DNA from 3 places in the Sphingomonas sp. FW306-05-A genome. Region 1 is predicted to be linked to each of the others. Evidence: predicted binding sites of a transcription regulator. Region 1 holds the regulator's gene; each other region holds the start of a gene.
The links. The regulator LexA, encoded in region 1, represses DNA repair genes until DNA is damaged. The targets are predictions, from matches to a motif close to GTTCCNCNCTTGTTCT.
Positions count from the first base shown of each region.

Region 2: a site for LexA is predicted at 6,565-6,580, ahead of AC3WJR_RS10495 (DUF6771 family protein). Genes of this name have one in related genera too.
Region 3: a site for LexA is predicted at 6,403-6,418, ahead of AC3WJR_RS16965 (ribonucleoside-diphosphate reductase subunit alpha). Genes of this name have one in related genera too.

Region 1 covers NZ_JBYSXN010000001.1:997,949-1,008,222, forward strand. The annotation lists gene gltA (citrate synthase) at 1-960, opposite strand, end outside; gene gltX (glutamate--tRNA ligase) at 979-2,433, opposite strand; gene AC3WJR_RS04660 (ComEC/Rec2 family competence protein) at 2,570-4,765, shown strand; gene lexA (transcriptional repressor LexA) at 4,756-5,430, opposite strand; gene AC3WJR_RS04670 (molybdopterin molybdotransferase MoeA) at 5,487-6,677, opposite strand; gene AC3WJR_RS04675 (TonB-dependent receptor) at 6,872-9,268, shown strand; gene AC3WJR_RS04680 (M15 family metallopeptidase) at 9,374-10,180, opposite strand; gene AC3WJR_RS04685 (RluA family pseudouridine synthase) at 10,252-10,274, shown strand, end outside.
Region 2 covers NZ_JBYSXN010000002.1:341,018-351,291, reverse strand. The annotation lists gene AC3WJR_RS10530 (alpha/beta hydrolase) at 1-550, opposite strand, end outside; gene AC3WJR_RS10525 (hypothetical protein) at 734-1,114, opposite strand; gene uvrC (excinuclease ABC subunit UvrC) at 1,339-3,261, shown strand; gene AC3WJR_RS10515 (phytanoyl-CoA dioxygenase family protein) at 3,575-4,372, shown strand; gene AC3WJR_RS10510 (2-hydroxyacid dehydrogenase) at 4,380-5,378, opposite strand; gene AC3WJR_RS10505 (SH3 domain-containing protein) at 5,476-5,979, shown strand; gene AC3WJR_RS10500 (GNAT family N-acetyltransferase) at 5,976-6,452, shown strand; gene AC3WJR_RS10495 (DUF6771 family protein) at 6,590-6,781, shown strand; gene AC3WJR_RS10490 (hypothetical protein) at 6,783-7,076, shown strand; gene AC3WJR_RS10485 (DUF6161 domain-containing protein) at 7,146-8,366, opposite strand; gene AC3WJR_RS10480 (alpha/beta hydrolase) at 8,593-9,510, opposite strand; gene AC3WJR_RS10475 (acetyl-CoA C-acyltransferase) at 9,591-10,274, opposite strand, start outside.
Region 3 covers NZ_JBYSXN010000003.1:138,124-148,397, forward strand. The annotation lists gene AC3WJR_RS16950 (hypothetical protein) at 644-1,282, shown strand; gene AC3WJR_RS16955 (hybrid sensor histidine kinase/response regulator) at 1,309-3,462, opposite strand; gene AC3WJR_RS16960 (exonuclease domain-containing protein) at 3,449-4,345, shown strand; gene AC3WJR_RS16965 (ribonucleoside-diphosphate reductase subunit alpha) at 4,409-6,352, opposite strand; gene AC3WJR_RS16970 (sensor histidine kinase) at 6,764-8,146, opposite strand; gene AC3WJR_RS16975 (response regulator) at 8,433-9,092, opposite strand; gene AC3WJR_RS16980 (hypothetical protein) at 9,243-9,881, shown strand; gene AC3WJR_RS16985 (putative bifunctional diguanylate cyclase/phosphodiesterase) at 9,945-10,274, opposite strand, start outside.

The sequences.
Region 1 (10,274 bases):
CTGCTGCATCACGGTCGCACGCGGATCGTAGTTCTTGTAAACGCGGTGACCGAAGCCCATCAGGCGGAACGGATCGTTCTTGTCCTTGGCGCGCGCGATATACTCGGGGATGCGATCGACGGTGCCGATCTCGCGGAGCATGTTCAGCGCCGCCTCATTGGCGCCGCCGTGCGCCGGGCCCCACAGGCAGGCGATGCCCGCCGCGATGCAAGCGAACGGATTGGCACCCGACGAGCCGGCGAGACGAACGGTCGAGGTCGACGCGTTCTGCTCGTGATCGGCGTGGAGGATGAAGATCCGGTCCATCGCCTTTTCGACGACCGGGTTCACCACATACTCTTCCGCGGGGACGCCGAACGTCATCTGCAGGAAGTTGCCGGTGTAGCTCAGGTTGTTCTTGGGGTGCATGAACGGCTGGCCGATGGAATATTTATACGCCATCGCAGCGATCGTCGGCATCTTGGCGATGAGGCGATGGCTCGCGATCATGCGCTGCTGCGGATCGGTGATGTCCGCCGAATCCTGGTAGAAAGCCGACAACGCGCCGACGACGCCGCACATGATCGCCATCGGATGCGCATCGCGACGGAAGCCGCGATAGAAGGTCGCGAGCTGCTCGTGCAGCATCGTGTGGCGGCTGATCGTGTAGCTGAACTTGTCGAGCTCGTCCTGGGTCGGCAGTTCGCCGTTGAGGAGGAGGTGGCACACTTCCATGAAGCTCGACTGTTCGGCCAGTTGGCCGATCGGATAGCCGCGGTGGAGCAGCACGCCTTCGTCACCATCGATATAGGTGATCGCGGAATCGCAGCTTGCGGTCGAGGTGAAGCCCGGATCGTAGGTGAACATACCCGTTTGCGCATAGAGCTTACGGATATCGAGCACGTCGGGACCGACGCTGCCGTGCATGACCTTGAGATCGAGGTCCTTGCCGGCGGCGCTCAGCTTGGCGGTGTCGGTCATCGGTTGTCCTTTCGTGACTTAAGCGATCATCTGGTCGGCAATCCGACCAAGACTTTCGTCGCGCCCGAGCAGGTCGAGCACATCGAAGATTCCAGGCGAGGTCTTGCGCCCGGTGAGCGCAGCGCGCAGCGGCTGCGCGACTTGCCCGAGTTTTACCCCTGCGTCATCGGCGACCTGCCGTACCGCAGTTTCGAGGCTCTCCGTATCCCAGCGTTCGAGCGCGTCAAGCGCTGCGTGCAGCCGGGCGAGGAGCTTGGGAGCATCACCGGAAACGAGCGCGGAGGCATCCCGATCCATTTCCAGCGGACGTTTTCGAAACAGGAAGGCGGCCCCGTTCGCCAGATCCAGAAGATCGGCCGCGCGTGGCTTGAGCGATGCCATGCTTCGGCCAAGAAGGTCGCGCTGCGCGTCCGTGGCTTTGAAATCAAGCCGATCGGCGACGAGCGCGGCAAGCCGTGCATCGTCTGCGACGCGAATGTACTGGCCGTTCAGGTTCTCGAGCTTCTTGAAGTCGAAGCGCGACGGCGACTTGCCGACTCCGGCGAGATCGAACCACTCGACTGCCTGGGTACGGCTGATGATCTCGTCGTCACCATGCCCCCACCCCAGACGCAGCAGATAATTGTCGAGCGCCTCGGGCAGCATGCCGAGTTCGTCGCGATAATATTCCACGCCGACCGCGCCGTGGCGCTTGGACAGTTTCGCGCCGTCCGACCCGTGGATCAGCGGGATGTGTGCATAAACGGGATCGGGCCAGCCGCCTTCTATCGCATCCATTGCGCGAATGATCGGCAATTGGCGGAAAGCGTTGTTGAGATGATCGTCGCCGCGAATCACGTGCGTCACGCCCATGTCGTGATCGTCGACGACGACCGCGAGCATATAGGTGGGCGTCCCGTCCGAGCGCAGCAGGACGAGATCGTCCAGTTCCGCATTCTGGACCGTGACCGACCCCTGAACGCGATCCTCGATCGTGACCGCACCTTCGGTCGGTGCCTTGAGGCGGACAACGAACGGACGGCTGTCGTCGGCTTCGGCGGCCTTGTCGCGCCATGGACTGCGCACGCGCAGCGGCTTCTTGGCGGCTTCGGCCTCGGCGCGCATCGCGGCGAGTTCCTCGGGCGTCAGGTAGCAGCGATAGGCGTGGCCATGCTCGACCATGCGGTGCGCGACTTCGGCGTGACGATCGGCGCGGGCCGACTGATACACTTCGTCGCCGTCCCAATCGAGCCCGAGCCAGCGCAGCGACGTGAGGATCGCGTCGATCGCGGGCTGGGTCGAGCGCGCGCGGTCGGTATCCTCGATCCGCAGCAGGAAGCGGCCGCCGTGATGGCGTGCGTACAGCCAGTTGAACAGCGCGGTGCGCGCGCCGCCAATGTGGAGGAAGCCGGTCGGCGACGGCGCGAAGCGCGTGACCACGGTACCGGCGGAAACGTCGGGCGTGCCGTCGGTCGTTGTGGTGGTTTCAGTGATTGCGCTCAACCGCGCATACTCCCAGACTAGAAATTCGATGGCCGGATCAGCCTGCAGCGCCCCTAGCACGCGCTTTGCCACGCTTCAAACCGGGGTGCGCTGGTGGCTGTCGCAATTTTTCGTTGCTGGACGCGGTATGGCGGACACGTTCGAACGATGGTTGGAGGCGGAACGCGACCAGCTTCCCTTGTGGTTGCCGGTGATGCTGGGGGCCGGGATCGCCTTGTGGTTCCTGTTGCCGAGCCGCGCGGATTGGCAGATCGCGATGCTGGTTGCGGTGTCGGCCGGCCTCGGCTGTGCAGCGCTCGGGCGGTACGGACGCGCGGCACGCAGCCTTGGGGTCGCGGCGCTTGCCGTGGCGCTGGGAATCGGCCTGATCTGGTGGCGGTCTGAGCGCGTCACGCATCCCGTCCTCCAGCGTCCGACGATCGCGACGTTCGTCGCGCGCGTCGAACGGATCGAGCCGTTGCCGGCGCGGGATCTGGTGCGGTTTCGGTTGGCGCCGCTTGCCGTCATCGCGCGGCCCGATGCGAGCGGTCGGCCGCTGCCGGTTCTGCCGAAGCATCTCCGGATCAATCTCGCCACGGTCGACGTCCCCGCCGGGCTGGCGTCGGGTGCGGTGTTGCGGCTGTCGGCCCGCCTGTTGCCGCCGCCCGAGCCTTCGGTGCCGGGGGCGTATGATTATGCGCGCACCGCATGGTTCGACGGGATCGGCGCGACCGGCCGCGGTTTTGCGCCGGTAACGATCGTCGCACCGGGGCGACCGTCGATCCTTCCCGGGCTGCGCGTGGACCTGTCCGGGCATATCCAGGCGCGCGCCGGTGGCGGTGGGGCGGGGGGCATCGCGGCGGCGCTCGCGACGGGGGACCAGGGATCGATCCCGCTCGCCGATACCGAGGCGATGCGCCGTTCCGGGCTGGCGCATCTCCTGTCGGTCAGCGGGTTGCACATCACGGCTGCGGTCGCCGCGACGATGATCGTCGTGACGCGGTTGCTCGCATTAATCCCGTGGCTCGCGCTGCGCTGGCGGTTGCCGTTGGTGGCGGGCGCGGCGGGGGCGCTGGTCGCGATCGGGTACACGATGCTGACCGGGGCGGAGGTGCCGACGATCCGGTCGTGCGTCGCGGCGCTGTGCGTGCTGATTGCCCTCGCGCTGGGACGGGAAGCGCTGACGCTGCGCCTGGTCGCAGCGGGCGCGCTCGTCGTGTTGTTGCTATACCCGGAATCGCTCGCCGGGCCGAGCTTCCAGCTTTCGTTCGCGGCGGTTGCGGCGATCATCGCGTGGAACGACCACCCCGGCATCCGTGCGCTGGTCGCGCCGCGCGAAGAACCGCGCCTCAACCGTGTTGCGCGCAGTATCGGTGCGCTGCTGCTGACCGGACTGGTCGTCGAGGCCGCGCTTCTGCCGATCTCGCTCTACCATTTCCAGAAGGCGGGCATCTACGGCGCGGTCGCCAATATCTGTGCGATCCCGTTGACGACGTTCGTGATCATGCCGCTGGAGGCAGCGGCGCTGTTGTTCGACACGGTCGGGTTGGGGGCACCCTTGTGGTGGGCGACGCGGATGTCGCTCGAGCTGCTGTTGTGGATTGCGCGCACGACGGCGGCGATCCCTGGTTCGGTCGCGCCGTTGCCGGCGATGCCGGGGGGCGCATTTGCCGCGATGGCGATCGGCGGGATCTGGATCGCGCTGTGGCGGACGCGATGGCGACGGCTGGGGATCGGCCCGTTCGTGATCGGTGCGGCGTGGGCGATCGCCACGCCTGCGCCGGATCTGCTGGTGACCGGGGACGGACGCCATGTGGCGATCCGGACGCGAGCGGGTGACGTTGCGCTGCTGCGCGACAGGACGGGCGACTATACCGCGGACATGCTGGCGCAGGGCGGGGGCGTTGCAGGGTTGCCAGTGTTGTGGTCGGATCAGCGGGATGCGCGATGCAGCCGGGACCTGTGCATGGCGGTGAGAACCGTCGGAACACGGCGATGGACCGTGCTGGCGACGCGGAGCGCTTATGCGGTTCCGATCGAAGATCTGGTCCGGGCCTGTGCTGCCGCGGATATCGTGATCAGCGATCGCTGGTTGCCGCGGCGCTGTCGTCCACGCTGGTTGCGGCTCGACCGGAGCTTGCTGGCGCGGACCGGCGGGGTGGCGATCACTTTACCAAGACCGAGCATTTGGTCGACGGTCGCGAGCCACCGCTCCCCCAGCATCCGAACGGTGCGCACGCCAGGAGATGCGCACCCCTGGATCACGCCTGTCGATCCTCGGCAGCGACGGGCCAAACGCTGGCACCGGTCCGATCGTCGGCAACGCGCCAGCGATCAGTCGTAGCGGCGCAGCAACCCGGCCAGCTTGCCCTGCACGCGGACCTGCGCGGGCTTGTACCGCTGCGGATCATAGGCGCGGTTGGCCGGATCGAGCCGCACCATCGCCCCTTCACGGCGGAAGAACTTGAGCGTCGCTTCGCTGTCGTCGATCAAAGCCACGACGATCTCCCCGTCGCGCGCGATTTCCTGACGCTTGATCAGCGCATAGTCGCCATCGAGGATGCCAGCCTCGACCATCGAATCCCCTGCGACCTCGAGCGCATAATGTTCGCCACCACCGAGCAATGCGGCAGGCACCGACAGCATCGACGCGCCCTCGAACGCTTCGATCGGAACACCGGCGGCGATCCGGCCGTGGAGCGGAATTTCGATCACGTCATTTGCGGGCTGCGGGACGACACGCGGGCTGGCCGGTGCGGCGTCCGGCGTCGCCTTTACCGGGGCATTGGTGCCCCGTTCGGGCATCTTGAGCACTTCGAGCGCGCGCGCGCGATTGGGCAGGCGGCGGATGAATGCGCGTTCTTCCAACGCACTGATCAGGCGGTGGACGCCCGACTTGGATTTCAGGTCGAGCGCTTCCTTCATTTCCTCGAACGAGGGCGAGACTCCCGTCTCCTCCAGCCGGTCGTTGATGAAGCAGATCAACTCATGCTGTTTGCGCGTTAGCATTCCGGGCCCTTTCGTCGGAACAGACGACGAACCTATACGGAACATAAAGATGGACGTCAAGCGATCGGCAGGATTTCCACCGAGTCGCCCGCATCGGCCGCCGGGGCGAACGGTGCGCGCACGATCATGCAGTCCGCGCGGGCGAGCGTCGCGAGCAGCGACGAATCCTGGCTGTCGGCAACATAGACGCGCCCGTCGCGGGTGACGGCGCGCATGTAATCCTGACGGCGGTCGTTGGCGCGCAGCGGCGCGCCGAGGATCGCGGGGTAGGCGGTCGGCGACGGGTCGCGCGCGCCCGACATGGCGGCGATCACGGGTTTGAGGAAGATGGCCGCGGTAACATAAGCGGACACCGGATTGCCCGGCAGGCCGAGCACGAGCATCTCGTCGATCTTGCCCGCGAGCATCGGCTTGCCCGGGCGGAGCGCGATCCGCCAGAAGTCGATCGATCCGCCCGCCGCCGCCAGCGCGGGGCGGATCAGGTCGTGATCGCCGACCGATGCGCCGCCGGTGGTGACGAGAATGTCGGCTTCGACGGTGCGGAACGCTTCGGTGATCGTGTCCAGCCGGTCGGGCAGGATGCCGAGATCTACGACGTCGACGGGCAGGTCCGCCAGCATCGCCGCGAGCATCACGCCGTTCGATTCCGGCAAGGTCCGGTCGCTCAGCGGCGCACCCGGCAGGGTGAGTTCGTCGCCGCTCGCGACGATCGCGACACGGATCCGCCGCGCGACGCTGAGCGTCCCGTAACCGCCGCTCGCCGCCAGCGCGATCCGCGCCGGGGTCAGCCGGTCGCCGGTCGCGATCAGCGTCTGGTCCTGCGCGAAGTCGATCCCGGCCCGGCGGATGTTGCCGCCGCGCACCGGACCGTCGCCTGCGAGACGGACCTCGTCCCCCTCGCGTGCGGCTTCCTCCTGGATCAGCACGGCGTCCGCCCCGGGCGGAAGGGCTGCACCGGTGAAGATGCGGACCGTCTCGCCGGCGCCGATCGGGTGGTCGAACGGGTGCCCCGCGGCGCTCTCGCCGACCAAGCGCAGGGGGCCGCCGAGATCGTCGAAGCGAACCGCATAGCCGTCCATCGCGGACAGGTCGCGCGCGGGCTGGGTCCGGCGCGCGACGACGTCCGCCGCCGCCCAGCGCCCCGCGGCGGCGCGCAGCGGGACAGTTTCAGCTGCGATTTTCGGCGCAAGGGCGTGCAGGCGCGTGAGCGCGTCGTCGACGGCGAGCAGGGCAGGGCGTTCGGTCATCGCTTGGTCTCTATCGTTACCGGTCCGGTCGCGTCGACCCCTCATGGCCAAGCTGGGGTGGTGCATCCGGGCAACAGTTGATCGCAGACCTGAGCTTATGCCCTTGTTTGGCCATGCTTTGTCATGAATCAGCAACAATCCGTCCCTAGCGCCGCCGACGGGGAAGCGCTGCCACTCTGAACGAACAGACCTAGATGCGACACCGCTGGTGTTCGCACGGATGTCGGTCGGCGGTGCTCCGGGTACGATCAAGGGGACTATTTGTGAACAAGACCGTCGTAAAGTCGCTGCTGCTGGCGGGAGCCGCAGGCACCGCCCTGTTTGCCACCGGATCCGCGTTGGCACAGACCGCGAGCGATCCCGTTGCGACCGCGACGGTGGGTGCCGCTGCAACCGAGGAAGGTCTGGGCGACATCGTCGTGACCGCCGAACGCCGCACCGAGAATTTGCAGAAGGTGCCGATCTCGGTCGGCGTTGTCGGCGGTGACGATCTGCGCGCGTTCCAGAGCGGCGGTGGTGACGTGCTCGAACTCGCCAACCGCGTGCCCGGCCTGTACGCCGAGACGACCACCGGGCGCATCTTCCCGCGCTTCTATATCCGCGGCCTCGGCAACATCGATTTCTACCTTGGCGCATCGCAGCCGGTGTCGATCATCCAGGACGACGTCGTGCTCGAGCATGTCGTGCTCAAGTCCAACCCGGTGTTCGACGTCCGCCAGGTCGAAGTGCTGCGTGGCCCGCAGGGGACGCTGTTCGGTCGCAACACGACCGCGGGCATCATCAAGTTCGACACCAACCGCCCGACCAACGACTTCCACGGCCGTGCATCGGCGTCCTACGGTAGCTACAATACCGCGACGCTCGACGCTGGCGTCGGCGGGCCGATCGTCAAGGACGTGCTGTCGTTCCGTGTCTCGGGGCTGGTCCAGCACCGCGATAACTGGGTCGACAACACCTACACCGGCGTCAGCGCGGACGGCACGGTCGGCGGCAAGGACAAGCTCGGCGGGTTCGATGAGCGCGACGTCCGCGTCCAGTTGATGCTGACCCCACCCGACACCGGCTTCACCGGCCTGCTGTCGGCACATGCGCGGGATTACAGCGGTACCTCGACGATCTTCCATCGCGGTGCCCTCAAGCGCGGATCGAACGACGTCAGCGACGCGCCGCGCGCGTCGGTCGCGCTCGACGAGGCGGCGAACAACCCGCAGGCGTACAAGACCTATGGCGGCTCGCTGAACCTAAAGAACGATTTCGGCGGCGTCGTGCTGACCTCGATCAGCGCGTGGGAGACGACGTCGGGCTACAGCCGTGGCGATACCGACGGCGGGGCCGCGACCAACTTCGCGGGCGCGCGCTTCTACGGCGAGAGCCAGGGCCGGATCCGCGATCTCGACCAGCTGACGCAGGAAGTCCGGCTGTCGGACGACGGCACCGGGCGGTTCAAGTGGCAGATCGGCGGCATGTACTTCGACTCCCGCGACATCACCGAATTCGCGCAGCGCGGGGTGTTCCTGACGCAGCCCGACCTCAACGGCACGCGCCCCAACCCCAACAACCGCGTGTTGTTGCGCGACATCAACACCTCCTACGCCGGCTTCGGGCAGGTCAGCTACGAGATTGTGCCGAAGCTGACGCTCACCGGCGGCGTGCGCGTCACCAACGATACCAAGTCGACCCGGCTGCTCGTCGCCAACGCCAATGCGGCGGGCGTGTCGAGCTACACCGGGCGCCGCTACGTCCGCCTGTCGGACACGCAGCCGAGCTGGGATGCGAGCGCGCTGTACCAGTTCGACCGCAACGTCAGCGTCTATGCGCGCGTCGCGCGCGGCTTCCGCGGGCCGACGATCCAGGGCCGGTCGGCGGTGTTCAACGCGGACTTCACCACCGCCAATTCCGAAACGATCATGTCGTATGAAGCGGGCGTGAAGTCGAACCTGTTCGGCAACACGCTGCGCTTCAACGCGACCGGCTTCTATTATGAAGTCAGCGACATCCAGCTGAACGGCAACGACTCGTTCGGCAACGGCGTGCTGTTCAACGCGGACAAGGCGAAGGCGTGGGGCGGCGAGGCCGAACTGACGTGGCGTCCGGTGCGCCAGTTGACGCTGGGGCTCGGCGGCAGCGTGCTGCATTCCGAGATCAACGATCCGCGCGTCTATGCGCAGGTCTGCATCCTCGGTGGTGTGATCACCTGCACGGTGCAGGACCCGACGATCCGCGTGGGGGCGAACACCTTTGCGCAGATCGACGGCAACCCATTGCCCAACGCGCCGAAATATCAGCTCAACGGGACCGCACGCTACGACGTGCCGCTCGGCAATGGCGGGTCGCTGTTCCTGGCGGGCGATGCCAATGTGCAGGGGTACACCAGCTTCGTCCTGTACAAGACCGCTGAGTTCACCTCGGACGGCACGTTCGAGGCCGGCCTTAAGGCGGGCTATGTCGCGCCGGACAACAAGTACGAACTCGCGGTGTTCGTGCGGAACCTGACCAATGAGAAGAACCTGAAGGGCGTGATCGAGAATTACAACGCCGCCGTGTACAACGATCCGCGCATCATCGGCGTCTCGTTGGCCGGAAAGTTCTGAGCTTAACGCGTAGGTTACTATCATATGTTCGCCTGCGAAAGCAGGAGCCCAGGGTTGCGGGCCGCAGCGTTCGTTACCCTGGATCCCTGCTTTCGCAGGGATACGTCAGCGCCGGCGGACCCTTGCTCGACTGATGTCGGGCAAGGGCAGGGCGGCGGGGGCGAGTCTGCTGACTGGCACCGGCACGACCGCGGCATTGGCCGCCCGGACGTCGCGCACCGCAGGGCGTGCGGGAAACGTACTGCGCGCCCGCGCGAACAGCGATCGCGCGGCGGCGGCTCCGGGAACGTCCGGACCGGTTCCGACCCAGCGCCAATGCCACGGTTCCCACGTCACCCCTTGCGCGTTGCCCGCGGGAAACGACAGTTCGAACCCGTAATCGGGCGCATGCGCAAGCAGCCATTGCCCCGCGGGGGTCGAGGCGAAGCAGTAATTGACGTCGGGACACGTGCGCGTCGGGCGGAGGCCGAAGTCGATCGCATAGCCCGTGGCATGTTCGCTATACCCCGGCGGCGCGACCGAACGAGCCCGGTCGATCGCGTCGACGCACGCCGCGTGATGCGCGCCGTGACAGAAAACCGCGGTCTGGTGCGCGATGCTGCGATGGCAGGAAATTCCGCGGAGGGTGTTGCCGACGCCGGGGGTATCGACGGCGGCGGTGCGCAGCCGCTCCAAATCGGGCAGCACCGCGCGGTTAAGGCGACAGGTCGCGCCGACCGAGAACCCTGCCGGCACCGCGACCAATTCTCCCGTCGGAACATCGCCATACGGCAAATGCCCGAGCATCCGGCCATCCGCCGCCGCGACCAGCACGGCGGGTTCGGGGGCGCGCGGAGCCGCGCTTGCGGACGGGGGGACAACGACCGGCGCGAGCGCCGCTGCGGCGATCACCGCCGACTTCAACTTCCGCAAAACACGTCTTCTCGCTGCCCGGTGCCGCGGCGGCACTGGCATGACGGGGCTTGCGGTGGCAAGAGGCGCGCATGCTGGTAAATCATGTACTCTT
Region 2 (10,274 bases), on a different contig from region 1:
GCCGCGTGGCGAGCGATCCCGCGAGATGCCCGCCCGCCGAAAAGCCGAGCACTGCGATCCGCGTGCGATCGACGCCGAACCGGGCAGCGTCCGCGCGGATCGTCCGCATCGCACGTTGCGCGTCCTGCAACGGTACCAACGCGCGATCGCCCCAGCCTTCGGCGGGGAGGCGGTATTGCAGGATGAACGCCGTAATGCCGTGCGCATTGAGCCACGCCGCCTGTTCCAGACCTTCATTGTCGTAGGACAGGAAGCCATAACCACCGCCGGGGATCACCAGTACCGCCGCGCCATTGGGCTTGGCGGCGCGCTTCACCACAAGCGCCGGACGCGCGATGCCGCGCAGCCAGCGGTCGGGGTGGCGCGGATCCTTGCTGCGTTCCTCGACACTGGGCTTGATCGCGCTTTTCCGATCGCCGGGAATCGTTTTTGGCCAGAGCGGCACGATTTCGTCGCGGGACGATTGGGCCGCGAGCGGCGCGGCAGCGAGCGTATAGAGCGCGGCGCCTCCGGCTAGGAGCGTGCGGCGGGTCGGGTCGGTCGTCGGCATCTCGGTCCCCTTCGTTAATATGTCGGTGTACCGTCAGCCGGAGCAGATTGTCGAATGGATGCAACGTCACGGCCGCTGCCGTGATGCGGGACGACCATCGTTGACAGCGAAAAGCCCGCCGTCTCTGTCGAGACGACGAGCTTTCTGCCGTTTCACATCGGCGGAACCGCCGGTGAAAACCAATCAGGCCTTCTTGCGCGCGCGCTTGGGGGCTGCAGCCGCGACGGTGTCTTCTTCCTCGTCGGGCGAGTCTTCGCCGGCTTCGGTCAGCGCCTCGCCCAATGCCTTTAGCTTTTCCTGCTGCGCATCCGCCTTGTCGGCGATCTTGGTCGTGGCGGCACCCAGACGGTGGAGCAGCGCATGGACGCGATCCGCATCGGGTTCGTCGCGCTCGAGCTGCTTGCGGAGCGATCCGAGATCGCGAAGAATGCCCTTGGCACCCGATGTCTCGACATCCGCGAGCGCGGCTTCCCAATCCTCGATCATGTCGGCGCCCTTGGTCGCCTTGGTCGTATCAAGACCGCGATTGATCGCATTCATCGTTCCGGCGAATTTCAGGGCCATATTCCATCTCCGACTTGCCGTATTGGCGAGCGATGAAACGCCGGGTAGCGTGCTTAATGTCCGCGCCAGTTGCTTGCATTCTCACTGATAAGGATCAGTCTGTCGGTTGGAGTCCCGATCCCGATCGGACGCGCACCGACGCTTGGCTGCGCGTGCCATGCATATCGGCAAGAAGGTGAACGAACCCGTGGTATCCACCGGCACGAACCCCTAGATCGTACGCGATGTCCGATCCCAATGCCCCGACCCGCTTCCACGAAGACAAGGCCACCTTCACCGTTCGCGGCAGCGACGCGCCCGATATCGAGGCGGGGGTCGCCGCGATCCGTAACGTGCTGGCGACGCTGCCCATCAGACCCGGCGTGTACCGGATGCTCGATGCGCGCGGGGACGTGCTGTACGTGGGCAAGGCGCGCGCGCTCAAGAACCGCGTGACCAACTATACGCAGGTCGATCGGCTGTCGAAGCGGCTCCAGCGGATGGTCGCGCAGACTCGGTCGATGATGATTGTGACGACCAACAATGAGGCTGAGGCGCTGCTACTCGAGGCGCAGCTGATCAAGCGCTATCGCCCGGCGTACAACGTGCTGTTGCGCGACGATAAGAGCTTCCCGTTCATCCTGCTGCGCGCCGATCATGCCTATCCGCGGATCCAGAAGCATCGCGGCGCGCGGCGCGCCAAGGGCAATTACTACGGCCCGTTCGCGAGCGCGGGCTCGGTCAACAACACGCTGAATGCGTTGCAGAAGCTGTTCCTGTTGCGGAGCTGTACCGACGGCTTCTTCAAGAACCGCGACCGGCCCTGCCTGTTGTACCAGATCAAGCGATGCTCGGCGCCGTGCGTCGGACGGATCGACGAAGCGGGTTATGCCGAACTCGTCGCGGACGCGAAGGCGTTCCTCGGGGGTAAGTCGACCGAGGTGCAGGCCAAGCTCGGCGCGCAGATGCAGGTCGCCGCGGAGAACATGGACTTCGAACTGGCCGCGATCATCCGCGACCGGTTGCGCGCGTTGACCTTCATCCAGGGTAGCCAGGCGATCAACGCGGAAGGGCTGGGCGACGCTGACATCTTCGCGATGGCGTGCAAGAACGGCGTGATCGGGATCCAGGCGTTCTTCATCCGGGGCGGACAGAATTGGGGGCATCGCAGCTTCTTCCCGGCGCATACCGCGGACGTGCCCGAGGATGAGATTTTCTCGGGCTTCCTCGCGCAATTCTACGAGGAAGTTCCGCCGCCGCGAACGATCCTGCTCGACCGCGAGCTCGACGAAGCGGCGCTGCTTGGCGAGGCATTGGGCGCCCAGGCGGGGTTCAAGGTCGCGCTGTCGATGCCGCAACGCGGGTCACGGCGGCAGTTGCTAGACCAGGCCAAGCGCAACGCCGAGGAAGCGCTCGACCGGCGGCTCGCGGAGAGCACGACGCAGGCCAAATTGCTGCGCGAAGTGGCCGAGCTGTTCGACTTGCCTGAACCGCCCGATCGGATCGAAGTCTATGACAACAGCCATATCCAGGGGACCAACGCGCTTGGCGCAATGGTCGTCGCGGGGCCCGAGGGGTTCCGCAAGGGGCAGTATCGCAAGTTCAACATCAAGAACCCCGACACGATCCCGGGCGACGACTTCGGGATGATGCGCGAAGTGTTCGGGCGTCGGTTCGCGCGGGCGCAGGCGGACGATCCCGATCGGGATTCGGGCGACTGGCCGGATCTGGTGCTGATCGACGGCGGGCGCGGGCAGCTCAATGCGGTGAAGGGCGTGCTCGAGGAATTGGGGATCGAGGACGTGTGTCTCGTCGGGATCGCCAAGGGGCCGCACCACGGCCGCGATGGCCGCGAGGTGTTCCACATGCTCGACGGACGCGAGTTCCAGTTGCCCGTCAACGCGCCCGTGCTGTTCTACCTGCAACGCTTGCGCGACGAGGTGCACCGCTTCGCGATCGGTGCGCACCGGGCGAAGCGCGCCAAGGCGATCGGTGCGTCGCCGCTCGACGACGTGCCGGGCATCGGGCCGGCGCGCAAGAAGGCGTTGCTGATGCACTTCGGCACCGCACGGGCGGTGCGCAACGCCAGTCTGGCGGATCTGCAGCGCGCGCCGGGCGTCAGCGCGGCGGTGGCACAGCAACTGTACGACTTTTTCCACACGCGGTGACGGCCTCCGCCGCCGCACGCCGGAAACGTTCCAGCAACAATTCGGAGTAGGGGGATGGAGAACGATAGGCAGGGTCCGCGTTTGCGCGCATAGGGACCCTTGCATCCAGGCTGGTACCGCGAGCGTGTCTCCGTTCGTCGGGGCCGCGCGTGTAAGGCGTACAATGATGAGCGTTTTGCTAGGGATAAAACGAAGAGCCGGATCTGTGCCGTGGCGTGTTGCCGCCGGTCTGGTGCAGACCCGCACGATTCACGCCCTCCGCCATCGGCGATACGAGCACGCGCGTGACCAGCATCGCACCCGATTGCCCGCCATGTCCGATGCAATCGCGGAGATGGCGCGCGGGCTGGAAGAGCGCGGTGTGGTCCAGACCCGTCTGTCGTCGCTTGCGCTGGAGGGGGCGGATGAAGCGTTCGCCGAGGCGTCGCAATTGACCGCGCTGTGGAGGGACCGACTGCGGGAGCAGGGGCGTGCGGGCAGTGCGTTTCTCCGCGTGCCGCCCGCCGAAATCGCCGCAAGACCAGCAATCTACCGGTTGGGATTGCATCCCGCGCTGCTCGATCTGGCGGAAGCGTATGTCGGGCTGCCGGTTGCCTATGACGGTGTGAACCTGCAATATACGCTGGCCGACGGGCGCGCGGTCTCGACGCGGAAATGGCACCGCGACCGGGAAGACCGGCGGATGATCAAGCTGGCGGTGTATCTGACCGACGTCGATGCGGACAGCGGGCCGTTCCAGTTGCTGCCGGTCGAGGCGACTGTGCCGGACGACCGGTTTTACTTCGACGATGCCGACGAGAAGGACGACGGCGGGCGCATTTTGGGCGTTCATCCAATCAGTTGCGAGGGGGCGGCGGGGACGGTCGTCGTCGCTGACACCGCGCGCTTCTTCCATCGCGGCAAGCCGGCGACCGGGCGCGACCGGGCGGCCTTGTTTTACAGCTACTTCGCGCGGGTGCCGCAGCGGCCGTATTTCTGCGATCGGTCGGGTCTGTCGGCGCGCGACGTCGCCAAACTCGTCGAAACACTGTCGCCGCGACAGCAGAATGCGGCATTGTGGCGCCGGAATCTGCCATTTCCGTGGCGGTTTGTACCCGCTTCAAGCATGTAATAGACGCTCAGGCCCAGCCTTCGAGCACCTGATCCGGCGGGCGGTGGCCGTCCGCCCACATGCGGATGTTGGTGATGACCTTCTCGCCCGTCGCAAGCCGCCCCTCGAACGTCGCGGAGCCCATGTGCGGGGTCATCACGACATTGGGAAGCGCAAGCAGCCGCGGGTCGATCCGCGGCTCATGCTGCCACACGTCGAGGCCGGCACCCGCCAGCCGGCCGTTCTCCAGAGCGTCGACCAGCGCATCCTCGTCGACGATCCCGCCGCGCGAGGTGTTGATGACATAGACATGGGGCCGGAGCAGCGCGATCCGGTCGGCGTCGATCAGCCCCTCGCTGTCCGCATTGCGCGGGGTGTGGATCGTCAGCAGGTCGATCGCGCCGAGCATCTCGTCGAGATTGGGGTGCCACTGCGCCTGCAACTCGGCCTCGACCACCTTGGGCAGCCGGTGGCGGTTGTGGTAATGGATCGACAGGCCGAACGCGCGCGCACGCCGCGCCACCGCCTGGCCGATCCGCCCCATGCCGAGGATGCCGAGCGCCTTGCCGCCGATACGGTGGCCGAGCATCCCGCCGGGGGTCCAGCCCTGCCACGCACCCGAGCGCACCAGCTTTTCGCCCTCCGCCAGCCGCCGCGGGACCGAGAGGAGCAGCGCCATCGTCAGGTCCGCAGTATCCTCGGTCAGCACGCCCGGCGTGTTGGTAACGAGGATGCCGCGTGCGCGCGCGGCTTTCAACGCGATATGGTTCACGCCCGCGCCGAAATTGGCGATCAGCTTCAGCCGCGGCCCGGCGCCCTCGATCAGCGCGGCGTCGATCTCGTCGGTGACGGTCGGGACCAGCACGTCGCAATCGGCCATCGCGGCGGCAAGCTCGGCGCGAGTCAACGCGGTGGCACCGCGGTGGATGCTCGCGTCGAACAGTTGCTCCATCCGCAGCATCACCGCGTCGGGCAATTCGCGGGTCACCGCCACGCGCGGGTTGGGGACACGTCTCGTCTCTGCCATCCCGCTGGCTTGGCGGAGGGCCTGCGCGGCGTCAACGGGTGTTGAAGCGTCGCGCCAAAACGCGATAAGCGGGGACATGACGCTACGACACCAGAAGATGCCGATCGCGGCGCGGCTTGCGCTGCTGATCGGGGCGACGAGCATGGCCGCGGCGGCGTTCGCGCCCGCGATTGCCGCCATGGCCAACCGCAAAGCGCCGTTCTACGCCTCGGTCGGTGCCAAGAAGGCGCGGATGCGCACGGGGCCGGCGCGATCCTATCCGGTCAGCTGGCTGTACCAGCGTGCCGATCTTCCGGTCAAAGTCATCGCCGTGTTCGAGCACGGCCAATGGTACAAGGTCGAGGACCCGAGCGGCACGCAGGGGTGGATGATGAGCGGGCTGCTCAGCGAGCGGCGGACTGGGATGATCACCGGGCAGGTCGCCGAATTGCGCGACAGCCCGGACAGCGACGCGCGCATCGTCTGGCGCGCGGCACCGGGGGTGGTCGGACGGCTGAGCAAATGTTCGGGCGGCTGGTGCTATTTCGACGTCCAGGGGCGCGGCGGGTTCGTTGAACAGTTGCGGATGTGGGGTGCGGAAGCGGGCGAAACGCTGCCGTGAAGGGCTGGACGATCCGGCGCGACGATCTGACGCATCCGGACGTGCTCGACCTGCTCGACCTGCACTTACGCGCCGCGTTCGAGAACAGCCCCCCGGGGAGCGTGTTCGCGCTCGATGCGAGCGGGCTGCGCGATCCGTCGGTGACGGTGTGGACCGCGTGGGAGGGCGACGCCTTGCTGGGGATGGGCGCGCTCAAGCAGCTCGATCCGGCCTGGGGCGAGGTCAAGTCGATGCGCACCGCGCCCGTGCAGCTGCGGCGCGGGGTGGCGGGGGTGCTGCTCGATCATCTGGTCGCTGAGGCGCGGGCGCGGGGGTATCGGCGGCTGAGCCTCGAGACGGGCTCCAACGCGCCGTTCGCCGCCGCGCATGCGCTGTATCGGCGGGCCGGGTTCGTCGAGTGCGCGCCGTTTGGGGATTATCACGATACGGTGTTCGCGCAGTACTTTACCAAGGATCTTGCCGCTTCAGCGTAGCTTTGCGGGCGCGGAAGGCGTCCGATCTCTGCCGCCCCGTCGCGCCGGGGGAATTGCGCCTGCTTACAGCCTGCTGACCATCGCTCTTCGCCAAAATCGCGCTGGACGAATCGGAACAGATGGTGAACATAGTGGCTATGACCCAGCCAGATTGCGCCCTGATCGCCCACGCCCTCCTGACCAGCAGCGGCTTCGCCCGAGTCGGATTGACCGCCCCGAGCGAGCGCATCCGCGAAGCCGCCGCCGCCGAACTGGCGCGCACGATCGTGTGTGCGCTCGAGGGTTTTCCGGGTGATCGCGACCCGCGCCAGATGGCGCTGCCGCTTTGACGTGGGCAACGTAAGATTTCGCACGCTGTTCGATTTCACGCGGCATCAGATGAACGTCGGCTGCGTCTGCGGATCGTGCGCGCACAAGGGTGTGGTGCATCGCGATCGGTTTGCGCGGTGGTGCTTCCTCAAGCGGTTGAACGCCGCGGTCGACAATCTGCCGGGGTTCCTGCGCTGCTCGCAATGCGGGGGGCGACCGGTGCGGATCCGGCCGACGTTGCTGCCGCCGACGTTTCCGGGCTGGGGTGCGGATGAGGGGGCGTGGAAGCGGTTGCAGCGGCGGTTGCGGGGGTGAGGGGGGATGTAATCTTTAAGAAAATCGGAAGCGAAATAATCGATTTTCTACAATCTAACGTTCTCTAAATTACCTTACCAATAGCTTAGTTAGCAAACCTTGAAGTCCAATATCTCCGGGGCCATCGTCCTTGACAATACCATCTGGTGTAGGACGGAAGAGCGCACTGAGAATAATTTGACGGTCCGTCTCTCCAGCGGCATTCTCACCTGTTAACGCGAGATATGTTGTCGTCATTGTAGCACGCTCTTCCGCATCATTCCGCAGATGATGCTCGCTTAAATACAACTTTGTAAGCAGGCGACCGATCCAGAATACCAAAGTAGACAATAGCAAAAGTCCTCCTGAAACAACCACATATAGTGCGATGGGAGATCTCGAGTTTGATGTATCCGGGTGCGAAAGAAGAATCCACGCACAAAATACAAAAACTGGAGAGAGAACAAGTGCCGAGCATGGAAAGAATAACATTACGAGAAATCGAGCACGTTTTTCACGTTTGCCGTGGCTATCAGCTTTGTTATCCCAATACTCAACCGGAGCCTTCATTCTCATAAACTCTCGATAGTATTTTTCCGTATTATTAATACTGACGACCGCGCTGCCCGCCTTGGTTTCAATCGATGCGACGCTCTCATTTGCCGAATTTTCCCATTCGGTTTGAGTTGCGCGCCATACGCGCCGCCTTGCATCAAATATGCGATGGGCGATGCCGCGAACGCGATCGTTAAGCTCTCGCGTAGCTTTGTCGCGCTCCGCTGCATCATGAGCCAACTTTTCCTGCAGGGTTCGCGTTGCCATTCGGAAGTTTGTCCGCTCGCGCTTTAGCCTATCAGTCCAATCAGCAACATTACGGAGGTCTGGGAACACGCTCAACAGAAGGCCCAACATTTCATCACGTAGCGTCATGTTTGGTGCTGCTAGTCGCTGTTTAAGAAAACCAAGTGCTGCCATCGCAGCAACTTCCCCAGCGCTTTGTCTGATATCGAGAACAGTGGAACCATCTCCTGTGGTCGAAACCATTATTATGCTGTTTTTAAGAGGGTGTAGGTAATCACCAGCATAACTTAACGTATGTCCCTGTGTCTTCAGCGAACTTACTTCGTTGAGTACAGTATTCCATGCGTTTTGAAGTTCGGTTGCTAGGCCATGTCGGTCAGTATGATTGTCGTTTGGCACCATCCAAGCCCATCGGCTGCGTTCCTTCTCAATCCACTTGATAAGTTCGTCATAGGATCGGACTGTAACGTCCTCATCTACCCCTATCGAAAATGTAAGTTGTTCTGCCATTGTCTCTCCCATCTGCACCATACGGAACAGATTGGGCAGGGCAACGTACAACTGGGCAAATAAAAACAGAGAAATTCATGGACGTACCGAAAGTTGCTACACCATTATTCCTTAGAGTCTGGAAATTCACAATTATAATTTATAAAAAACCAATATCCTCAAACTGATAGAATTTCATAATGTTTGCAATTGGCTTCGAACCAGCGTCTCACGCCATGTCAACGCGCTAACCCGCCAACCCACCCCACCGCCCAGCAACAAACGTCGCAACCTCCGCCCGCAACTCCACATCCTCCGGCGTCCCGCCGCCGAACCCGCCATGCGGCATCGCCTCGAACACGTGCAGCTCGGCCGCCACCCCGGCACGGCGCAGCGCCCGGTGCAGCCGGACGGTGGTCGACAGGAACAGGTCGCGCGTGCCCGATTGCAGGAAGGTCGGCGGCAGTCCGCCAAGTTCCCCGAACAGCGGCGACACCAAAGGATCACGCAGGTCGGTGCCGTTCGCATACAGCAGGTTGGTCGCGGCGAGTGACCCCGGCAGCACGACGTCGACCAGCCGGTTGACCGCGAAACTGTCGCCGGATTCGGTCAGGTCCGCTTGCGGCGACAGCAGCACCAGCCCGGCGGGCATCGGCAGCCCTTCGGCGCGTGCGCGGAGCAGCATCGCCACCGCGAGATTGCCGCCCGCCGAGCGGCCTCCGATCACGATGTCGGCGGGGGCGTGGTGCGCGAGGACGTGCGCGTAGGTCGCGACGCAATCGTCGAGCGCGGCGGGGAAGGGGTGTTCGGGCGGCGTGCGATAATCGACGCCGTAGCAGCGCACCCGGTGCTGGTCGGCGTGCATCCGCGCGCCGGTGCGGCACGCGCCGCCGCCGCCGAAGACGAGCGCGCCGCCGTGCAGGTCGATATAGGCGCGCCTGGCGTCGAATGCGCCTTCGGGGGTCGCGACATGCACTCGCGCCGCGCCGACCGTGATCGTCTCGACGGTCGCGCGCAGGCTCCCCGCGATCCCCTCCATCGCCATCGCGTAGCCCGCATCGGCGGCGGTCTTGAGGTCCGCCCAGGCGGCATGGTCCGCCGGATCGGGCAGCACATGGAGCGCGTTGAGCGGCACCCCGTCGGCGCGCACCGCGCGTTCCAGCATCGCGCGCGCTTGCGCCGAGATCGAGCGCGGGGCCGGAACCGTGCGCGCGGGGAGCGCGACGCCGTGGGGGGTGTCCTCGGTTACGCCATCAACTCCACCGCGACTGCGGTCGCCTCGCCGCCGCCGATGCACAGCGATGCGAGCCCACGCTTGCCCCCACGCGTTTCCAGCGCGGAGAGCAACGTCGCGAGGATGCGCGCGCCGCTCGCGCCGATCGGGTGGCCGAGCGCGCAGGCGCCGCCGTTCACGTTGATCCGGTCGTGCGCGATGTCGAGGTCGCGCATCGCGATCATCGCGACGACCGCGAAGGCTTCGTTGACTTCGAACAGGTCGACGTCGCGCGCCGACCAGCCCGCGCGTTCGAGCGTCTTGCGCATCGCGAACACCGGCGCGGTGGTGAACAGCGACGGCGCATGCGCATGCGCCCCATGCGCGACGATCCGCGCGAGCGGGGTGAGGCCGAGCTTCTCCGCGACCGACGCGCGCGTCATCACCAGCGCGGCGGCCCCGTCCGAGATCGACGAGGCATTGGCCGCGGTGATCGTGCCGTCCTTCGAGAAGGCGGGCTTGAACGTCGGGATCTTGGCGACATCGCCCTTGGCGGGTTGCTCGTCGAGGGTGACCGTGGTCGGCCCCTTGCGCCCGGCGACTTCGGTCGGGACGATCTCGCGGTCGAACGCACCCGATTGCTGCGCACGTTGCGCGCGGTGGAGCGATTCGATCGCGTAATCGTCCATCTGTGCGCGCGTGAACTGATAGGCCGC
Region 3 (10,274 bases), on a different contig from region 1:
GAGCGGGCGACGTGCACGGGGTTTGTGTCATGCCGACACAAGGATACGCGCGTCGTTGCAGATCCGGCACGGAAGGGCCGGTACAGTGCAGTTGCAGGCTTGTTCGACGGGTACCGACCCGTCCCGGTCGCGGGCAACGAGCCCAGGATCGCACCGGCGGAGTCGACCCGCAAGGTCGATGTGACGGCGCAGGCGACCGGTTGCGGTCGTGCCCTTCGTCCTTCGCCCTGTGGATTTGAACGTCGAGCACGGTAACCGCTTCCTAATCGGGTTGATGCAAATAGTACGCCGAGATTAGAGACAGATACCGACGACAGAACGCGGCGTTCGGACGGGTCCGCCGCGGCCCCTGGCTCGATATTCGATTAGCGGACGGCAGGGGTTTTTGCCATCGAAATCTCCGCGTCGTTTACGGATTTTGCGCAAGGGATGGTGTCTTGATCTCGGCAACGGCGCTATATCTTGTTTGCAATGTGGCCCTTGCCCGGACATCCTGTCACCGGCGAGACAGGCGTGTCGCGCCCGCCGGAACGGCATCTTCCCGGCCTGCGTTGCAGCAGGACGGTTGAAGGATTCCCGATTGAGAAACATCGATTTCAGCTCGTGGCAGAGTTTGCTCGCCACGGTGTTAGGCTTGACGCTGGTGACCCTGCTCGGCGTCGGTATCCGGTTGCTCACGATGATGGTGTTCCAGCAGCGCCGGGAGCGGATGAATCGCCAGATCAACGAGCGTCTGCGCACGCTGATCGCGGCGTACAAGACATTGGGGGGCTCGTTCACCGGCGATCTCATGGTCGATCCTGCGCACAAGCGCGATCTTCACCGCCCGAATCAGGCGACGGCGGGCCAGCAACCGGATGTGGCGCTGGATCTCAGCGCCGAGACCGTGGCTCGGTCCGACCGGTCCCGGCGGATTCGCGATGCGGTCGAAGCGGCGCTTTCCGACATCATCCTGCTGGGAACCGAAGAGCACGTCCGCCTTGCCGATCGCGCGGTGCATGAACTGGTGGCGGGGCATCCGGTCCATGTCCACGACTTGGTCGTGTCGCTGCGGGCCTTCGTGCGTGCGGCGCTCGATCTCGATCCGATCCCCGCGGATCTTGTGCTTCCGATGCAGGGACCTGCCCGTCCGTCGGGCTCGGGCGGCGGGGGCAAGGGGGCAGGCGGACGCGATGAGGGCGGCAAGGGTGGCGGCGGCGGCGGGATGGGCGGCGGCGGTGGCATGGGTGGCGTTGATACGGCAGCATATGACGTCCACCACACGCCGCAGCGCGGGGTTTGATCCGCCTCAGGCAATTGCAGCACCAATCAGCCGGTCGCCGTTGCGCTCGCGTCGGGGTGCAGGCTGGCCAGACGTTCCGCCAGTTCCGCATGGCGAAACGGCTTGGTGAGACGGGGAATGTCCGGGCTCACGCCCTCGGCTTCGGCATAGCCCGACACGATCAGCACCGGAAGCCTGGGGCGCCGCGCGCGCATGTTGCGGGCGAGCGTTTCCCCGCTCATGCCGGGCATGAGATGGTCGGTCACCAGGATATCGGGGGTGATCCCGCCGTCGACCAGCTGCAATGCCTCCTCGGCCGATCCCGCCTCGACCACTTCATAGCCGAGACCGTTCAACATGTCGGCGGTGCTCATCCGTACGAGTTCCTCGTCATCGACGAGCAGCGCGATCCCGCGTGCCATCGCATAGCCCGCAGCCGCCGGCATCGGCGCGTCGGCGTCGATCGCCTCAAAACTGATCGGGAGCCACAGATCGACCGTCGTCCCCGCGCCGGGAACACTGTGGATCGACAGACCCCCGCCGAGCTGCGCCGCAAGACCATGCGCCATCGACAAGCCCAGCCCGGTGCCCTTGCCGATCCCCTTGGTCGAGAAGAACGGCTCGATCGCGCGTATCCGGGTCGCCTCGTCCATCCCCATGCCCGTGTCGCGGACCGACAGGCGGACATAATGACCGGTCCGCAGCCCTGCGTCGTGCCGAGTCCGCACAGTCTCGCGCGATGCCGTAATCGTGAGGTCTCCCCCGTCGGGCATGGCATCGCGCGCGTTCACGCTGAGGTTGAGGATCGCCATCTCGAGCTGGTTCGGATCGGCTCTGGCGGGGGGCAAGTCGTCCGCCATCAGCACACGGATGCTGATCTTCGGCCCAAGCGTACTGCCGATCAGCCCGGTCATGCCCTTGACCAGTTCGGCCACGTCGACCGCGGTGGGCTGCAGCGGTTGCCGGCGTGCGAAGGCGAGCAGCCGCTGGACGAGCGTCTTGGCGCGTTCGGCGGACTGAAGCGCACCGTCGATCAGGCGACGCTCGCGATCGTTGCCGATCCCGCGGCGCAGCAGCATGTCCAGCGCGCCAATGATCGGCGTAAGCAGGTTGTTGAAGTCGTGTGCCACGCCCCCGGTCAGCTGGCCCATCGATTCGAGTTTCTGCGACTGTCGCAGCGCCTCCTGCGTCTGCACGAGTTCCGCTTCGCGCGCCTTGTCCTCGGTCAGATCGCGACCGATGGCGATGAAGTTGGTTCCGTCCGGCTCGGGCGAGACGGTCCATCCGATCGGCGTCCAGCTGCCGGTGCTGGTTGCGATGCGGTTCTGGAAGCGGGTGGGGAGTCCCGTGCGCCCCATCTCCTCGATCGCGGCGAGTGTTACGCCGGCGTCATCGGGATGCATGAATTCCGAATAGGGCGTCGCCAGCAGGTGTTGCTCGGGCCAACCGAGCACCGCGGTCCAGGCCGGATTGACCGCCGACATCCGCCCCTCGAAATCGGCGCGCGCCAGCATGTCCTCCGACAGCACCCACAGCCGGTTGCGTTCCGACGCTTCCGCCGCGCGCCGCGCGCGTTCGGCCAGAACCTGTTCGGTTGTTTCGGTGCAGGGGCAGAACAGCCCGACGACACTGCCGTCATTGTCCCGGACGGGGGTATAGGAGAAGGCGAAGTGCGCTTCCCGGGGCCGGCCGGGGCGATCGAGCATAAGCGTGATGTCGCCCATATGGACTGGCTCGCCCGACCTGACTCGCTCGACCAGCGGCGTCAGTTCGGCGCGCACCTCCGGCCAGACGTCGAAGAACGCGCGGCCGAGCGCGGCTGGATGACGATCAGCGAGCATGTGCGCGTAGCGATCGTTGTACAGCAGGATATGGTCCGCGCCCCAGCCGACGAACATCGGCTGGTCTGCGGCGAGCAGGAGCCCCACCAGCGTCTTGAGTGGTTGCGGCCAGCCTGCTGGTGCACCGAGCGATGTCGTCGACCAGTCCTTTGCCCGGATCAGCGCGCCCATCTCGCCGCCGCCCGCCAGGAAGTGTTCGTCATGCCTGTGTTCGGTAGCGATGGTAGGTTCCCAACGGGTTTCGTATGTCGTGACATTAGCCGGGTCGGCGCAGACCTGCCAGCATTCTACCGCGGGCGTGGTCGCGGCCCCGTAATCGAGGGTGCGCTTGCTTGCGGGACCCATTATGTTCCGTACCATGCATTCGATCCTGCCGCCGCGTGTTCCACTTCCGTCGACGCCCCCGGTCGTCGCTGCGCCTGACTTCGTCGTCGTCGACGTCGAGACGGCGTGCTCGAGCGTCAGCAGCATCTGCCAGATCGGCATCGTCGGGTTCCGGGACGGGGTCGAGGTCTTCGAATATGAGACGCTGATCGATCCGCTCGACCGTTTTTCGTCGTTCAACACGCGGATTCATGGGCTCACCAGCGACCACGTCATCGGCGCGCCGACGTTCGCCGCGGTCCACGCCACGATCGACGCGCATCTCGCTGGACGCATCACCGTCGCGCATTCCAATTTCGACAAGGGGGCGCTCGGCGCGGCGTGCCGAGTGCATGACCGGACGACGATCGAGACGACGTGGCTCGACAGTGTCCGCGTCGCCAGACGCGCGTGGCCCGAATTGCCGAGCCATCGGCTCAACGTACTGAGCAAGTTTTTAGGGGTTCGCCACAAGCATCACGATGCGCTCAGCGATGCGCGCGCGGCGGGCATAGTGATCGTGCGCGCGATCGAGCATACCGGGATCGATCTGGCCGGTTGGCTGGCCCCCTATCGGACGCGCGGCGGAGCGGCACCCAAGGCGGCGTCGGCGGGTCCGTTGAAGGGGGAGCGAGTCGCCATCCTAGGCGCCCCGCGCGACGGCGCACTCGCGCAGAGCCTGGCCGCTGCGGGCGCGCGCATCGTCGCGTCGGTCGGCGTGACCACGACGAAGCTTGTCATCGGCAACGACCAGCCGTTCGGACGCTATGTGACCGCACACGCGGACCACAAACGCGCTGACGCGCTTCGCCGCGATGGTTACACGATTGAGATCTTGTCCGAAGACGAGATCGTGATGCGTCTGGCGCGGGCGGCCTGAGGCGGCACCGCGGGAATTACACTCCCGACGCCGCCAAAAGGACGGCGTCGGAAGCAATGCGCATCACTGGCAGGCGAGACACTCGTCGTAATCGGTCGTCTCGAACTCGTATTGCGGCTTCTCGATCGTGTTGTCGTTCTCAACGCCGCCGGCGAACCCTGCCCGCTGCACCGACTTGGAGCGGAGGTAATAGAGCGACTTGATCCCCAGTTCCCATGCGCGGAAGTGGAGCATCAACAGGTCCCACTTCTCGACGTCAGCAGGGATGAACAGGTTGAGCGAGGTCGACTGGTCGATATAGGGCGTGCGGTCCGCCTGGAGCTCGAGCAGCCAGCGCTGGTCGATCTCGAAGCTAGTCTTGAAGCAGTCCTTTTCCTCGACATCGAGGAACTCGAGATGCTGGACCGACCCACCCTGTTCGAGGATCGAGTTCCAGATCGCGTCCGAATTCTTCGACTTGGCGATCAGCAGCTTTTCCAGATACGGATTCTTGATCGAGAACGAGCCGCTGAGCGTCTTGTGGGTGTAGATGTTCGCCGGGATCGGCTCGATGCACGCCGAGGTGCCGCCGCAGATGATGCTGATCGACGCGGTCGGCGCGATCGCCATCTTGCAGCTGAACCGCTCCATCACGCCGCGATCCGCCGCATCGGGGCACGGGCCCCGCTCGACCGCGAGGTGCATCGAGGCTTCGTCGACCTGCGCCTTGATGTGCTTGAACATGCGGAGATTCCACGACTTCGCCATCGCGCCCTCGAACGCCAACCCACGTGCCTGGAGGAACGAGTGATAGCCCATCACGCCCAAGCCGACCGAGCGCTCGCGCATCGCCGAATAAGCGGCGCGCTCCATGCCGGGTTCGGCGCGGTCGATGAAGTCCTGCAGGACGTTGTCGAGGAAACGCATGACGTCCTCGATGAAGCCCTTGTCGTCCTTCCACTGGTCCCACGTCTCGAGGTTGAGCGACGACAGGCAGCACACCGCGGTGCGCTCGTTACCGAGATGGTCGGTGCCGGTCGGCAGCGTGATCTCGCTGCACAGGTTGGACGTCGACACCTTGAGCCCGAGCTCGCGGTGATGGCGTGGCATGCCCTTGTTCACGTGATCGGCGAAGACGATGTACGGCTCGCCGGTGGCGAGGCGCGTCTCGACCAGCTTCTGGAACAGCGAGCGCGCGTCGACCGTGGCGCGCGCCGAGCCGTCCTTGGGGCTGACCAAAGTCCATTCGCTGCCCTCGCGGACCGCTTCCATGAACGCGTCGGTGATCAGCACGCCGTGGTGGAGGTTGAGCGCCTTGCGGTTGAAATCGCCCGAGGGTTTGCGGATCTCGAGGAATTCCTCGATCTCCGGGTGCGACACGTCGAGATAGCAGGCGGCCGAGCCACGCCGCAGCGAGCCCTGGCTGATCGCGAGGGTGAGCGAATCCATCACGCGGACGAACGGGATGATCCCGCTGGTCTTGCCGTTGAGGCCGACCGGCTCGCCGATGCCGCGGACGTTGCCCCAATAGGTGCCGATCCCGCCGCCGCGCGACGCGAGCCAGACGTTCTCGTTCCACGTGTCGACGATCCCTCCGAGGCTGTCGGGGACCGAATTGAGGAAGCACGAGATCGGCAGGCCGCGTCCGGTGCCGCCGTTCGACAGCACCGGCGTCGCGGGCATGAACCAGAGGCGCGAGATATAGCCGTAGAGCCGCTGCGCATGTGCTTCGTTGTCAGCGTAAGCCGACGCTACGCGGACGAACAGGTCCTGGAACGTCTCGCCCGGGAGCAGGTAGCGGTCGCGCAGCGTTTCCTTGCCGAAATCGGTCAGCAGCGCATCGCGCGAATGGTCGACCTCGACCGGGTACAGCTGGACGTGGACTTCCTTGGAATCCCCGCGCGCCGCCAGCTTGCGATCCGCGCCGTTGCGATCCGTTTCCTGGGGAGCCTGAACGCTTGCCGCGAGCGCCTCGATCATGTCGGTTGCCATATCCGTCTTCACTTCCTCGGTATCCCGAAAATCCATTGTCTCGCCCCTCGGTCCGGTTCGCGAACACGCGGCAGTCACGCCATCATGTTCCCGACTCGTTCAATCTTTGTTCGATTCGGGAGACAGGCTCCCTAGCTAGCATTTCGGAAGCGATCGGCGAGACCAAAATGCAATCGCGACCGCTTGCGAGCCGCTGATCCATCGTCCGCACGATATGGGGTCGTGCGGTTTACTCTACCAGTTGTTGCGCTCGCTCCCGAACCTGACCCCTACAGATTGTGCCCATATCGGCCAACAGGCAATATCATAAATGACAGGTACAAGACTCGGTTCGTCGCACTTCCACGCCTTCTGACGGAGCGGCGACCGGGTGCAGCGCGCGCGACGCGCGGTCAAAGCTGGGGTTGCGGAAAGGCAAGAGGCCGAACCGGGAACGTGACATTTATTTCACGTCGGGCCGGCAAAGCCGACCGGCAAGGTGACATGGACCGCCAGCCCCCCAAGCGATGCCGTATCGAGCATCAGGGTGCCGCCGTACAGATTCGCCAGTTCGGTCGCGATCGACAGGCCAAAGCCGTGCCCATCGCCGCGTTCGTCGAGCCGTTGACCGGCGGAGAGCGCGGCGGCGCGAGTCGCTTCGGGGATACCGGGGCCGTCGTCCGCGATCGTCAGCATGGCGAATCGGTCGTCCGCGCTGCGGGTCGCGCTGACCGCGATCCGGGTGGCGGCCCAGCGCCATGCATTGTCGAGCAGATTGCCGACCAGCTCGTCGAGATCCTGCCGGTCGACCGCGACCGCGAGCGCCGGGTCGATCGCGATATCGGCAGCAATGCCCCGTTCGGCGTGGATCCGCGCAAGTGCGTCGGCCAGATCTTCCACGACCGGGGCGAGCGGGGTCGCGACGCGCGACGCGACCCCCGGGGTGGCAGCGCGGGCACGGCCGAGGTGGTGCCGTACCGCCTGGTCGATCCGTGCGATCTGCGCGCCGAGCGTGCCGTCCGGGTCGAGCGGACGCACCGTCAGCGCGAGTGTCGCAAGCGGAGTCTTGAGGCCGTGCGCGAGATTCGCGACATGCCCGCGTGCGTTGGCGAGTGCAGCGGCATTTTCGGCAAGCAGCGCATTGATTTCGGTTGCCAGCGGGGCAAGTTCGCGCGGCTGGTCGTCGGGGATGGCGGTGGCGCGACCACCGCGCACCGCCGCCAGTGCCGTGCGCATTCGCTTGAGCGGGGCGAGACCCACGCGCAACTGCACCAGCGTCGCGATGCCCAGCGCGAGCCCCAGCAGCAGCAGTGAGCCGAGCAGTGGTGCCATCGCCGCGCGCAACGGGCGATCGACGATCGCACGCGGCGCGGCGGCGGTGATGCGGACCTGACCCGCAGGGGTGGCGAGCGTCAGGCTGCGCGCATGCCGTGCGCCGCGCGCATCCTGCCAGTCGAGTGCGCGGGTGCGGTCCCCGGGGCCATGCCGCAGCGCCCGATCCTCGATCGGCGGTGGAGGAAGCGCGGTCCACGGCGTGCGCATAGCGTCCAGGTTGGGCGAGGCGGGGGATGCGATGGTCCGGCCCCCCGCATCGATCCGCCATCCCCATCCGTTCGCGGCGTCGTCATAAGGTGCGGCGAGGATGACGCGATTGCGATCCACGCTGCCGTCGGGACGGACCGCCTTCGCAAGGATCGCGATCTGCGCATCGAGCCGCTCGTCCAGCCCATGCATCACGAACCGGTCCAGCACCGCGCCGATCGCGAAGGCGGCGAACGCGAGCGCGGCAAGCGTGGTGAGCAGCGCGGTCACAAGCAGGCGGCCGTAGAGCGAGCGGGGGAGGAGCGTCATGCGGCTGCCCGGCCGAGGCGGGCGGGCGGGGCGGCGTTTCCACCATATCCGGCGTCACCCTGAACTGGTTTCAGGGTCCACCGTGCAACACCGGCAGTCCGCCGTCGTGGAGGGGTGGATGCTGAAACAAGTTCAGCATGACGGCGTCTTGGGGGCGGGGCGGCGTTTCCGCCACACTGAACGCGTTTCAGGGTCCACCGTGCAACACCGGCTGTCCGCCATTGTGGCGCGGTGGATGCTGAAACGAGTTCAGCATGACGGGAGAAGGAAGGGGTTCCACCTCTCCTCACGCCGCGATGATCCGATACCCGCGGCCGCGCACCGTCTCGATCAGGTCCGCGCCGATCTTCTTGCGCAACCGCCCGACGATCACTTCGAGCGAGTTCGAATCGGGATCCGCATCGCCCTCGTAGATATGCTCCATCAGGTCGAGCCGCTCAACCACCACACCCTTGCGCAGCATCAGCGTCGACAGCACGCGCCATTCGAGCGCGGTGAGGCGCAGCGGAAGCCCGTCGCGCTCGACCTGCCCGGTCTGCGCATCGAACGTGATCGGCCCACACACGATTCGTGCTGCCGCATGCCCAGCCGAGCGCCTTACCAACGCACGCAGCCGCATCACCAGCTCCTCGATCCGGAACGGCTTGGTCAGATAATCATCTGCGCCCGCGCGAAACCCCGCGACCTTTTCGGACCAGCCATCGCGCGCGGTAAGGATCAGCACCGGCAACGCCCGCCCGGCGGCGCGCCATTCCTCGAGCACGGTGATTCCCGATTTGCGCGGCAATCCGAGGTCGAGCACCGCCGCGTCATAGCTTTCGGTGTCGCCGAGATGCGCGCCGTCCTCGCCATTCGCGGCGACATCCACCGCGAAATGTTCGGCACGCAACGCTTTGGCGGTCGCCTCGGCCAGTGCGGCGTCGTCCTCGACCAGCAGGATACGCATAAGGCGGCTCTTTCGTTCGCGGCGGCGGGGCGGGATGCCGCGGCAATAATCCGGCTAACTTGCCGGTCTAAACCCAAACTGAACCGCAAGGTTCAGTGGGCCGGGGGCACGACTCGATAAAAGGCTGCATACCAACCAAGGAGCTTACCGATGACCGAAGACACAACCACTCCCTCGCGCCGCAAGATTTCGACCCGCGGCGCGCTGATCGCGGCAGCCTTGCTCGCGGTTGGCGTCGGCGGCGGCGCGACTGTCGCGCAGATGACCGCACCGTCGGTCGAAATGGCCCCGATCAAGCCCGTCGCGATCCGCTCGCTCAGCGACACCGGCAACGTCGTCACGGTGCGCGGCAAGGTCGCCGAAATCTACGGGCCGATGTTCATCCTGTCCGACGGCAGCGGGCGCGCGTTGGTCGAGGGCGGACGCCAGACCGACGGCACCAGCCTGATCGGCGTCGGGCAGACGGTGAGCATCCAGGGCCGGTACGGCCGCGGGATGCTCCACGCGTCGTTCCTCGTCGGCGCCGACGGTAAGGTAACCGCGCTCCGCCCGATGCCGCCGCGTGGCGGGCGTGGTGGTCCACATGGCCCTGGTGGACCCGGTGGTCCGGGCGGACCCGGTGGCCCTGGCGGTCCTGACGGCCCCGATGGTCCGGACGGCGCCGGCATGGCCCCCCCGCCGCCGCCGCCCGCCGCCGCCGGGACGACGGCACCGGCTGCCCCCACCGGCAGCGCGCCGGTCGCGGCTCCTGCGGCCGCCCCCGCGGCAACCGGCAACACCGCCGCATAAACACGAAAGGCCGCGCGGACGTGTCCGCGCGGCCTTCTGCCGTGGGTGCCTTGACCCCGTTCGCTATCCGGTCTTGCGGACGGGATTGGGGACGCTCGGCGCGGCAAGGCGTTCGAGGTTGAACATCTCGGCGAATTCGAGCCCAGCGCGTCCGTCCGCCGCCCAGCGCAATTTGGCGGGGAACATCTGGTCCTCGACCAGTTCGATCAGCACGTCGAGATCGACCGCGCTTGCGTCAATCTCGATCCCCTCGACCATCACGCCCGTCGACGAGATGTTGCGGATTCGCACGTCGCCGCTCGCCCCGCCCGCCTGCAGCCGCGCGTTGCGCAGCATCGCGGTACGCGGGTTGCGCGTGATCTGATAGCCGCTCGCGGTCGCCATCCCGCCGCC